2 regions of the Paenibacillus sp. YAF4_2 genome follow, and region 1 is predicted to be linked to the other one. Evidence: riboswitches for the same ligand, from Rfam matches in the RefSeq annotation. Region 1 holds a riboswitch; the other holds the start of a gene.
The links. A riboswitch is a leader RNA that binds a small molecule or an ion and turns the genes downstream of it on or off. The one in region 1 is predicted to bind ZMP and ZTP.
Positions count from the first base shown of each region.

Region 2: another riboswitch for ZMP and ZTP. It lies ahead of AB4Y93_RS01690 (bifunctional 5,10-methylenetetrahydrofolate dehydrogenase/5,10-methenyltetrahydrofolate cyclohydrolase); the one in region 1 lies ahead of rpiB (ribose 5-phosphate isomerase B).

Region 1 is NZ_JBFRCT010000011.1:134,771-138,749, forward strand. It holds gene glyA (serine hydroxymethyltransferase) at 1-254, opposite strand, end outside; gene AB4Y93_RS23760 (TIGR01440 family protein) at 282-884, opposite strand; gene rpiB (ribose 5-phosphate isomerase B) at 916-1,374, opposite strand; ZMP/ZTP riboswitch at 1,506-1,586, opposite strand; gene AB4Y93_RS23770 (low molecular weight protein arginine phosphatase) at 1,673-2,251, opposite strand; gene AB4Y93_RS23775 (manganese efflux pump MntP) at 2,291-2,803, opposite strand; gene AB4Y93_RS23780 (L-threonylcarbamoyladenylate synthase) at 2,920-3,979, opposite strand, start outside.
Region 2 is NZ_JBFRCT010000001.1:345,662-349,640, reverse strand. It holds gene AB4Y93_RS01700 (DinB family protein) at 1-73, opposite strand, end outside; gene AB4Y93_RS01695 (hypothetical protein) at 202-777, opposite strand; gene AB4Y93_RS01690 (bifunctional 5,10-methylenetetrahydrofolate dehydrogenase/5,10-methenyltetrahydrofolate cyclohydrolase) at 1,246-2,094, opposite strand; ZMP/ZTP riboswitch at 2,154-2,233, opposite strand; gene AB4Y93_RS01685 ((S)-benzoin forming benzil reductase) at 2,295-3,041, opposite strand; gene AB4Y93_RS01680 (hypothetical protein) at 3,056-3,277, opposite strand; gene AB4Y93_RS01675 (hypothetical protein) at 3,270-3,979, opposite strand, start outside.

The DNA.
Region 1 (3,979 bases):
TCAGCACCGAAAATTTCTTTTGCACGATCACGTGCGATATCTTCCACAATGTCAACATGCTCGCAGCCGCCGTAGAAACGTTTGCCTGGGTAGCCTTCTGCATATTTATTCGTCAGTACTGAACCCAATGCTTCGATAACCGCTTCGCTAACGATGTTCTCGGATGCGATCAGCTCGATGTTATCGCGTTGGCGCTGCAGTTCAAGGCCCATTGCCTTTAATACTTCAGGATCTTGGTTACGTAAGTTTTCCATTGTCATTGTGAAAAGCCTCCTAATATTTTAATCGCATGATCCTGACGTCTGCTCTGGCGCCAGGCCGCTGTCTTCCAAAGTGTACACTGCACGGGCTCCGCCAATGAGCTTAGGCCTTGTAAAAGCCATCGTCACATGAGCTGCACCAATCGACCTGATCGAAGGTCGGACTGGCACGGCAACCCGGCGGAGATGCATGCCGATGAAGGTGTCACCGATATCGATTCCGGCATGTGCTTGCACCGTTTCAACCAGGCAGGCTTCCGGCAATTGTCGGTAAGCATAGGCTGCCATCGAGCCGCCCGCTTTCCGAACAGGTATCGCCGCAACCTCGTCCAGACCAAATTTGTCTGCGGCCTCACGAGATAGAACAAGTGCCCGATTCAAATGCTCACAGCATTGATATACAGGGTAAAATCCAATCTCGCTCCGAACCGCTTCAACTCCCGCATAGATCTGTGCGGCTGTCGCCAGCGTTCCGGATGTACCGATACGGTGGCCCAGTACTTCACTTGTACTGGTGCCGATAACAAGCAGTTGTCCGGCCTTCAGCCCTCCGGCTGAAGCAAGTTCCCGAACAATCGTCTCCACATCACTTGCAATTGAAGCTAATTCCTCGTGATTGCTCATGCTGCACCGCTCCTTCTATATCGTTTCGATCTTAAGGATGTACAGTATATTGCTGCTCGATTTGCTTCACTTTCTGAACACGTCCTGCATGACGGTCACCATTGGAGAATGGCGTTTCCAGCCAGATGCGGACAATTTCCTGTGCAAGGCCTGGGCCGATAATGCGTTCGCCCATAGCAAGTACATTCGTATCATTATGCTCGCGAGTTGCCTGCGCCGAGAACATGTCATGCACCAAAGCGCATCGGATACCTGGCACTTTATTAGCCGCAATCGACATTCCAATGCCTGTACCGCAAATAAGAATGCCGCGGTCAGCCTGACCACTTGCTACTTTATCCGCTACCGGCAGTGCATAATCGGGATAATCCACAGATTGATTGCAGTCACAGCCCAAATCTTCAATCTCATGTCCTTGCGATAAAAGGAACGGAACGATTTCATCTTTCAACCGGTAACCCGCATGATCTGCACCAATTGCAATTTTCAACGTAAACCCTCCTGTTATTTTGCAGCATCCTTAGCAAAATAAGTATCTGTTTGTCGAATCATACGGACTTATTATACCTAAATTCCGCAGAAAAGACGAAAAAAAGAGCATGACATGCTTAATAGCATGCTGCTCTTTGCCCAGGCGACCGGCCGTATGTTCCGATGCTCCACCGTGGTTACCCACTTCCGTCGCCAGTTACATCGGAAACCGTCTTTGTTACCTCCATGATAGCCGATTCATCGTTAGAAATCAATCGCTTAAATGGCTAATTTCAGCCTAATTTCAGCATGGAATTTCATCCCTTTTTGAGCATCCTCAGCAGGGTTTTCAGGCTCTCTTCAATCTCTGAAGCACAGCTTTCATACATGCTGAGTGTACCACCGAAAGGATCGGCAATATCGAAGCTAGGAATACGGCGTTCAAGCTCAAGGAGCCGTGTCCGCTCTGCAGTAGACAGCTGCTGGCCCAACACCTGCTTCATATGCATCTCAGTAAACAGACGCTCAAGCTCCTCAATATCCGCCTGTACATCCGTATCTTGATTGACATATTCCTTCAGCGTATAGGCTTTATCCACCGCCTCAGGAAACCAGTTAATCAGATTTCGTTTATGCCCCGATGTCATGGTCAGAATCAGGTCAGACCAAGCGACAATCTCACCGCTAAGCGCCCGTGAAGAACCCTGAGGCTCTACTGCTTTGCCTCGCAGCGTTGTAGCCGCATGGGCCGAGATCGGCAGTCCGTCAATTGTTGACACCCCCGCAGAACGAACCTCAAGCGGAATGCCCTGCTGCTTTGCCATTGCTCTCAGCATAGCTTCTGCCATCGGGGATCGGCATGTATTGCCGGTACAAACAAACAAGATGCGTGTCATGCTGCATTCCCCTTTCTGTGCCGCTAATCTGTCTCATTTTTATAGTATAAATAACAATCCAAATATCAATAAGATCGCCCCGCCAAGCGCTTCGCCATACCCACCGAGGTTTTGGCTCACCCTGCGCCCAAGCAGGAGGCCACACACGGACATTAATCCGCCAAAAAAACCAAACAGCAGTACAGTCAGCACGATATCTGCCGCAAACATACCAAGTGTTACACCAACAGAAAAGGAATCGATACTAACGCTAAACGCGAATAAAAACGTTCCAATCGAGGAACGGTAGTCGATCGATTGAACAGCTTCTCCCCTAAGCGCACTATAAATCATATGCCCGCCCAAAAGCAGCAACAAAACTCCTGCCGCCATTGTAGCCACATCGCCAAGCAGACCACTGACGAAATGCCCGGCGTACATCCCTGCCAGCGGCATGATGACATGGAACAGTGCAATGATCGCACTTAGCCGCAGCACATCACGAAGACGAATACCTTTAAGTCCAATTCCAATCCCTAACGAAAATGCATCCATGCCTAGCGCAACCGCCATTATGAGCAGTGTCGCGAATTGTCCGGCATGTAAAGTTGCATCTGTCACGCTATCGCCCCCATGTCCACATCCATTCTTTAACCAAGATATGCGGACAAGGGGACAAACATACTACTCTATAACCGGACGATTTGATGCCCGGCAGCTTTCGCTAGACGGTTCATAAGAGCAAGGCCTATCCCTTCCTCAGAGCAGCCTTCCGCCCAAATACGCTGCACGCCTTCGGCATCAAACTGGCGAAGTGCGGCATAAAGCCGGTGCGCCGCCTGTTCCAAACGCTGCTCGCTTCCGTAAGTCAACACGAGATCCGCATCAAAGGCAGCCGTTCTTTCATCGAAAGTAAGGACACCTGTCTTGAGTTGCGATGTTCTTACTTCATTTAGCTGCTGCTGAATGTAACGTACTGCCTTAGCTGGATCCCCCTGAACGATCACAAGATCACCCTGCGGAGCATAATGCGTATATTTCATACCTGGCGACCGCGGCGCTTCGGTTACTTCAGACTTGGTTGAAGCTGGAGCATCAATGACTGCTTCCGGAGCAGCGCTCTGCAGTTGTTCTGCGGTAATGCCGCCTGGACGAAGGATACGAATCGTATTCGAATCCGGCAGCTCAATCACTGTTGACTCCAGTCCAACCCCCGTCGCTCCGCCATCTACAACTCCGCTTATTTTACCACCGAGATCCTCCAGCACATGCTCTGCGAGTGTAGGACTTGGGCGGCCCGAACGATTGGCACTTGGTGCGGCAACTGGACAGTCGGACTGCTGTATGAGCGCAAGCGCGGCCGGATGATCCGGCATTCGTACACCAACAGTAGAAAGCCCTGCTGTTACAAGAGGTGACACCGCTTCAGGACGCACCGGCAGAACAAGCGTCAAAGGCCCGGGCCACAGCTGCTTCATCAGGCTTCCGGCAAGCTCTGGATATGGGAGTACCAGCTCATCGAGCTGCCGTTCGTCGGCAATATGCACGATAAGTGGATTATCCGAAGGGCGTCCCTTCGCTTTGAAGATGGCCTCTACTGCCTTGGAATTACGTGCATCGGCCCCAAGGCCGTATACCGTTTCCGTCGGAAAAGCAACCAATTCGCCTTCGCGCAGAAGAGCCGCCGCTTCCGCTAATTGCTCGGCGAGTATCTCCGGATTACTCCGGCCCATTACCTGCCAAACCTTT
Region 2 (3,979 bases), on a different contig from region 1:
TTACTTCAGGCCATGCTATGAGCTTATCTGGTATTGCCTTAACTAGTTTCTCAAGCTGCGCGACAGTGTACATGACCAACTCAATTCACTCCCTTGATGATTTAATTCATCATACCATCTAGCCAATAGCGGCATTATAGGGAGTAATTGATGGGGTACTTCAAAGATTCTGATAAACCGTGAACTTGCTGAAGGGAGTTCCTATTCCTTCTCAAACCGTACCGTAAATACGAGAGCCCACTCCGCCTTACTTAACGATTCAGCCGTAGGTTCTGCTGTTATCATGCTGTTTGCACTAGTAGCCTGTACTCCAAAGGCATAAATAGACTGATCGTAAGTAAACGATTGCTCCTCATTATTCTGAAGCAATCCCTGCAAAGTCAGCTTTTTATTCCAAGGGATCGTCGTCGTATAAAGTCCTGAACCTGCAGCCACTTTAATCAGTCTTATATTATCATTTCCCTCAATGGGTACCGTTTCAACCGACATAATAACTTCGACTTCACCGCTGCTCGGATTCTCCTCCGTACTGTAAAACAATTGACCTATCGAACCCTTCGTCGCTGCCTTCTTTCCACTCTCCCAAACGTCCAGATCCAACCATACGTTTGGCTTACTTCCTTCATAGGATAATTTGAAAGCCCCTGACATTGTACCAAGGAAAGGCTTGAATTTCCCCGCATCCCCTGCAAACACATCAATTGGGGTCAAAGTGATTTTGTTTTCTTTCGTTTTTTGTGTCTGCTCGGAAGTTGTTTCAGATTTGATCTCAGTCACTGTATTTTGACTTCTATTAGTACACCCAGATATAACGAGTAAAATAAAGAACAAACATATAGTCAACCGCATTATAAGCAAGCTCCTCTCAAGACATTCGCTTATTAGGAAATTCTACCATATCATTCAATTACTAAAACAATTGTGGCGCATCAAAGTCTATCTTGGCAAAACAAGTTTCGTCCAATAAGACCCTGCTGGGGTCTTATACTGTGCTCATTATGCGAAACTAATAATCATAAGACCCTGTGAGGGTCTTATTTTCTTAATATTGGTGAAATAACAAGCTGCCCTGTCCACTCGAAGGTTCTATAAGACCCCACGAGGGTCTTAAGCAGTGGTAGTTTTGTGAATTTAGTGATCATAAGACCCTGCGAGGGCCTTATCGCGGCTCCGTCCAAGTGATATTCGAAAAAAAAGAGCTATACCATCGTCAGTTTAATGACTAAAGGTATAGCCCTTTGGAGTTTATAACCGTTTGCTTCTCTCCGCAGCCTCAACAGTATGCTTCAACAACATGGCGATGGTCACTGGCCCTACTCCAGCAGGAACTGGTGTGATAGCAGATACATGAGGTGTACATGCCTCAAAGTCAACATCCCCCACGTTACCTGGATTATAACCGGCATCCAATACAACTGCACCAGGCTTGACCCAATCCCCTTGAACAAATTTAGGCTTACCTACGGCAGCTACAACAATGTCCGCAGATCGGACATGTTGTTCCAAGTCTGTCGTTCTGGAATGGCATGTTGTTACTGTAGCATCTTTGTTTAAAAGCATAGCTGAGACTGGTTTTCCTAAAATGGGGCTTCGGCCGATTACGACGGCATGCTTGCCTGCCACAGGCAGCTCGTAGTATGCCAGAATTTCCATAATTGCTGCTGGTGTACAGGAAGGGAATGCTGCAATACCAAACGCATTTTGAGCAAAGCCTTGCATTGTTACTCCGTCTACATCTTTGTCTATAGAAATAGCTTCAAACGCCGCTCGCTCGTCGATCTGATGTGGAACTGGATGCTGCAAAAGTATGCCATGAACGGATTGATCATCATTTAGCTGCTTGATTGCTTGTATCAATTGTTCCGTAGTTGTTTCTTCAGGAAGTTCGATCCGAATAGATCGGATACCGATCCTTGAGCATGCATTCCCTTTCATCCGCACGTACGTTGCTGAGGAGGGATCATCACCTACAAGGATCGTTGCCAGACACGGAACGATACCTCTCTCACTGAGCTTAGATACACGATTAACTAATTGGTTCTTAATATCTGTGGCAACCCGGTTTCCGTCAAGCAATAATGGACTTGAATTCATTAGCTGTCATCCTCTCCACTTGTTATAAAAAAACAGAAAGAGGCAAGGAGAAATCTCCTTACCTCTGCCCAGGCGAACGGCCATATGAAGTATGTGCTCCACCGTGGTACTCCACGTCTCGCCAGTTACACATACTGAACGTTTGATTTCATTTTGCCAGAAACTATTCCGTAATTCAATAGCTAGCTGTAATTCTTATGTCATGTTGAATAATCGTAGATGTCGACAACTTCTCCATGCTCTATATCTTCTTTAAACAAAAATGCAACGATCTGTTTCGCCGTTTCTTCAGGTGTAGTTAGCATTCCTGATTCCATGACTTGATTAAACAACTCTACTGTCGGGAGCATAGCTCGATCCATGCTTCTAGCTTCACTTTGCAAGCTGGTGTCAATCATACCTGGCCAGATGGATACAATCTTAACTGGAGCATTTGAGTTATTTTGTTCAAGCGCCACACATTGGGTGAAAACATCTAATCCAGCCTTAGCCGCAGAGTACAAACTCATCCCTGGATGAAGATTTTTTGCAGATGCAGAAGAGATATTAAGAACCCTCTTCTCAGCAGCTAATTCCCTTGTATATTTAATAAAAAGAGAGGTTAGAAGAATTGGAGCGATCAGATTCACCTGTATATTACGTGTTATTTCACTGATATCTGCTGCATCTATTGGGGCCACTGGCACGATCATCGAAGCGTTGTTGATGAGATAAAGCCCTTCTACTTGGGACTGATCAATTTGACTGAATATCCTCTCCATTAGGGTTTCAATCGCATCGGTTTGACCCAGATCGAACTCATAATAAGCCATATTCTCGCTATTGCTTATTAGAGTTGTATTCCTCTCTCGAGAGATACAATGTAGAAAATGACCTGATGAACGCAGTTGATAAGCGATAGCTTCCCCAATTCCTCTAGAAGTCCCTGTGATAATGAAGTGTTTCATGTTTGCTCCTTTCATTATTGAATCAACCAGGATATGAGGAATAACAAAGCACCTAGGATCAAGACGGTGTAGAAGAAATACGCAAACCAACGCAGAACCTTTGGCATACTGTTTAAATCTGCTCTTTGGGTAGGAACGCCCATTATCTTCTGATAGTGATCGGTGACATCATTAAATGAAGTTACCGTAGATTCTGTTTTTTCCTCGATAGGCCGTGTCTCATCTTTTTCATGCATGTTTTCTAACACCCTTGTAAGGAACTATGTCATTTTGTGGTTTCAAGAGTTCATTCCTCAGATCATTTCCATTTACTTGATCGGTCTTTTGCAGAATCAATGCATGCTTCTCCGAATCGTAACTGAAATGATACACATCCACAAATTCACGCCCTCCACCTTCGCCGCCAATGATCTCTAGATCACCACTCGTTACCTGAAGAGGATAATTCGGATGTTTACCGATATGAGTTAGGGGCTGCTCTTCCGGATTCATTGCTATGGTTATCGGGAAAGCTTCCCCATCTTTCACTCCGAATAAATAAGTTTCAAGTGCATGACAATCCGTATAACTCGGAAAATAAGCAAACAGATCCGTATCACCTATCGTGATCTTCTCCATCTGAACAGCTTTGTCATTTGGTTGTATGATCTCGAACTCGTCTGGAAAACTCATGATTTTGCTAGAGCCCTTTCCGGATATTGGCTCCCATAATACTTCATAGTCCCCTGTCCACTTGAGGTCAGTCTCTAGTCCATAACAGCTTGGAGCCCCTGGAGCTTCTGAGCTTTCCTGACTTTCAGGCTTAATAATGATTTTGCCGTCTTGACTCACAGCAATGGCTCTAACCGAACGGTCTTCTTTACTAAAGTCTACTGCTTCCGAAAAATTGCTGCCCGCGTTCCTCTCACCCTGATTAGTACACGCTGTAAATAAGGCTA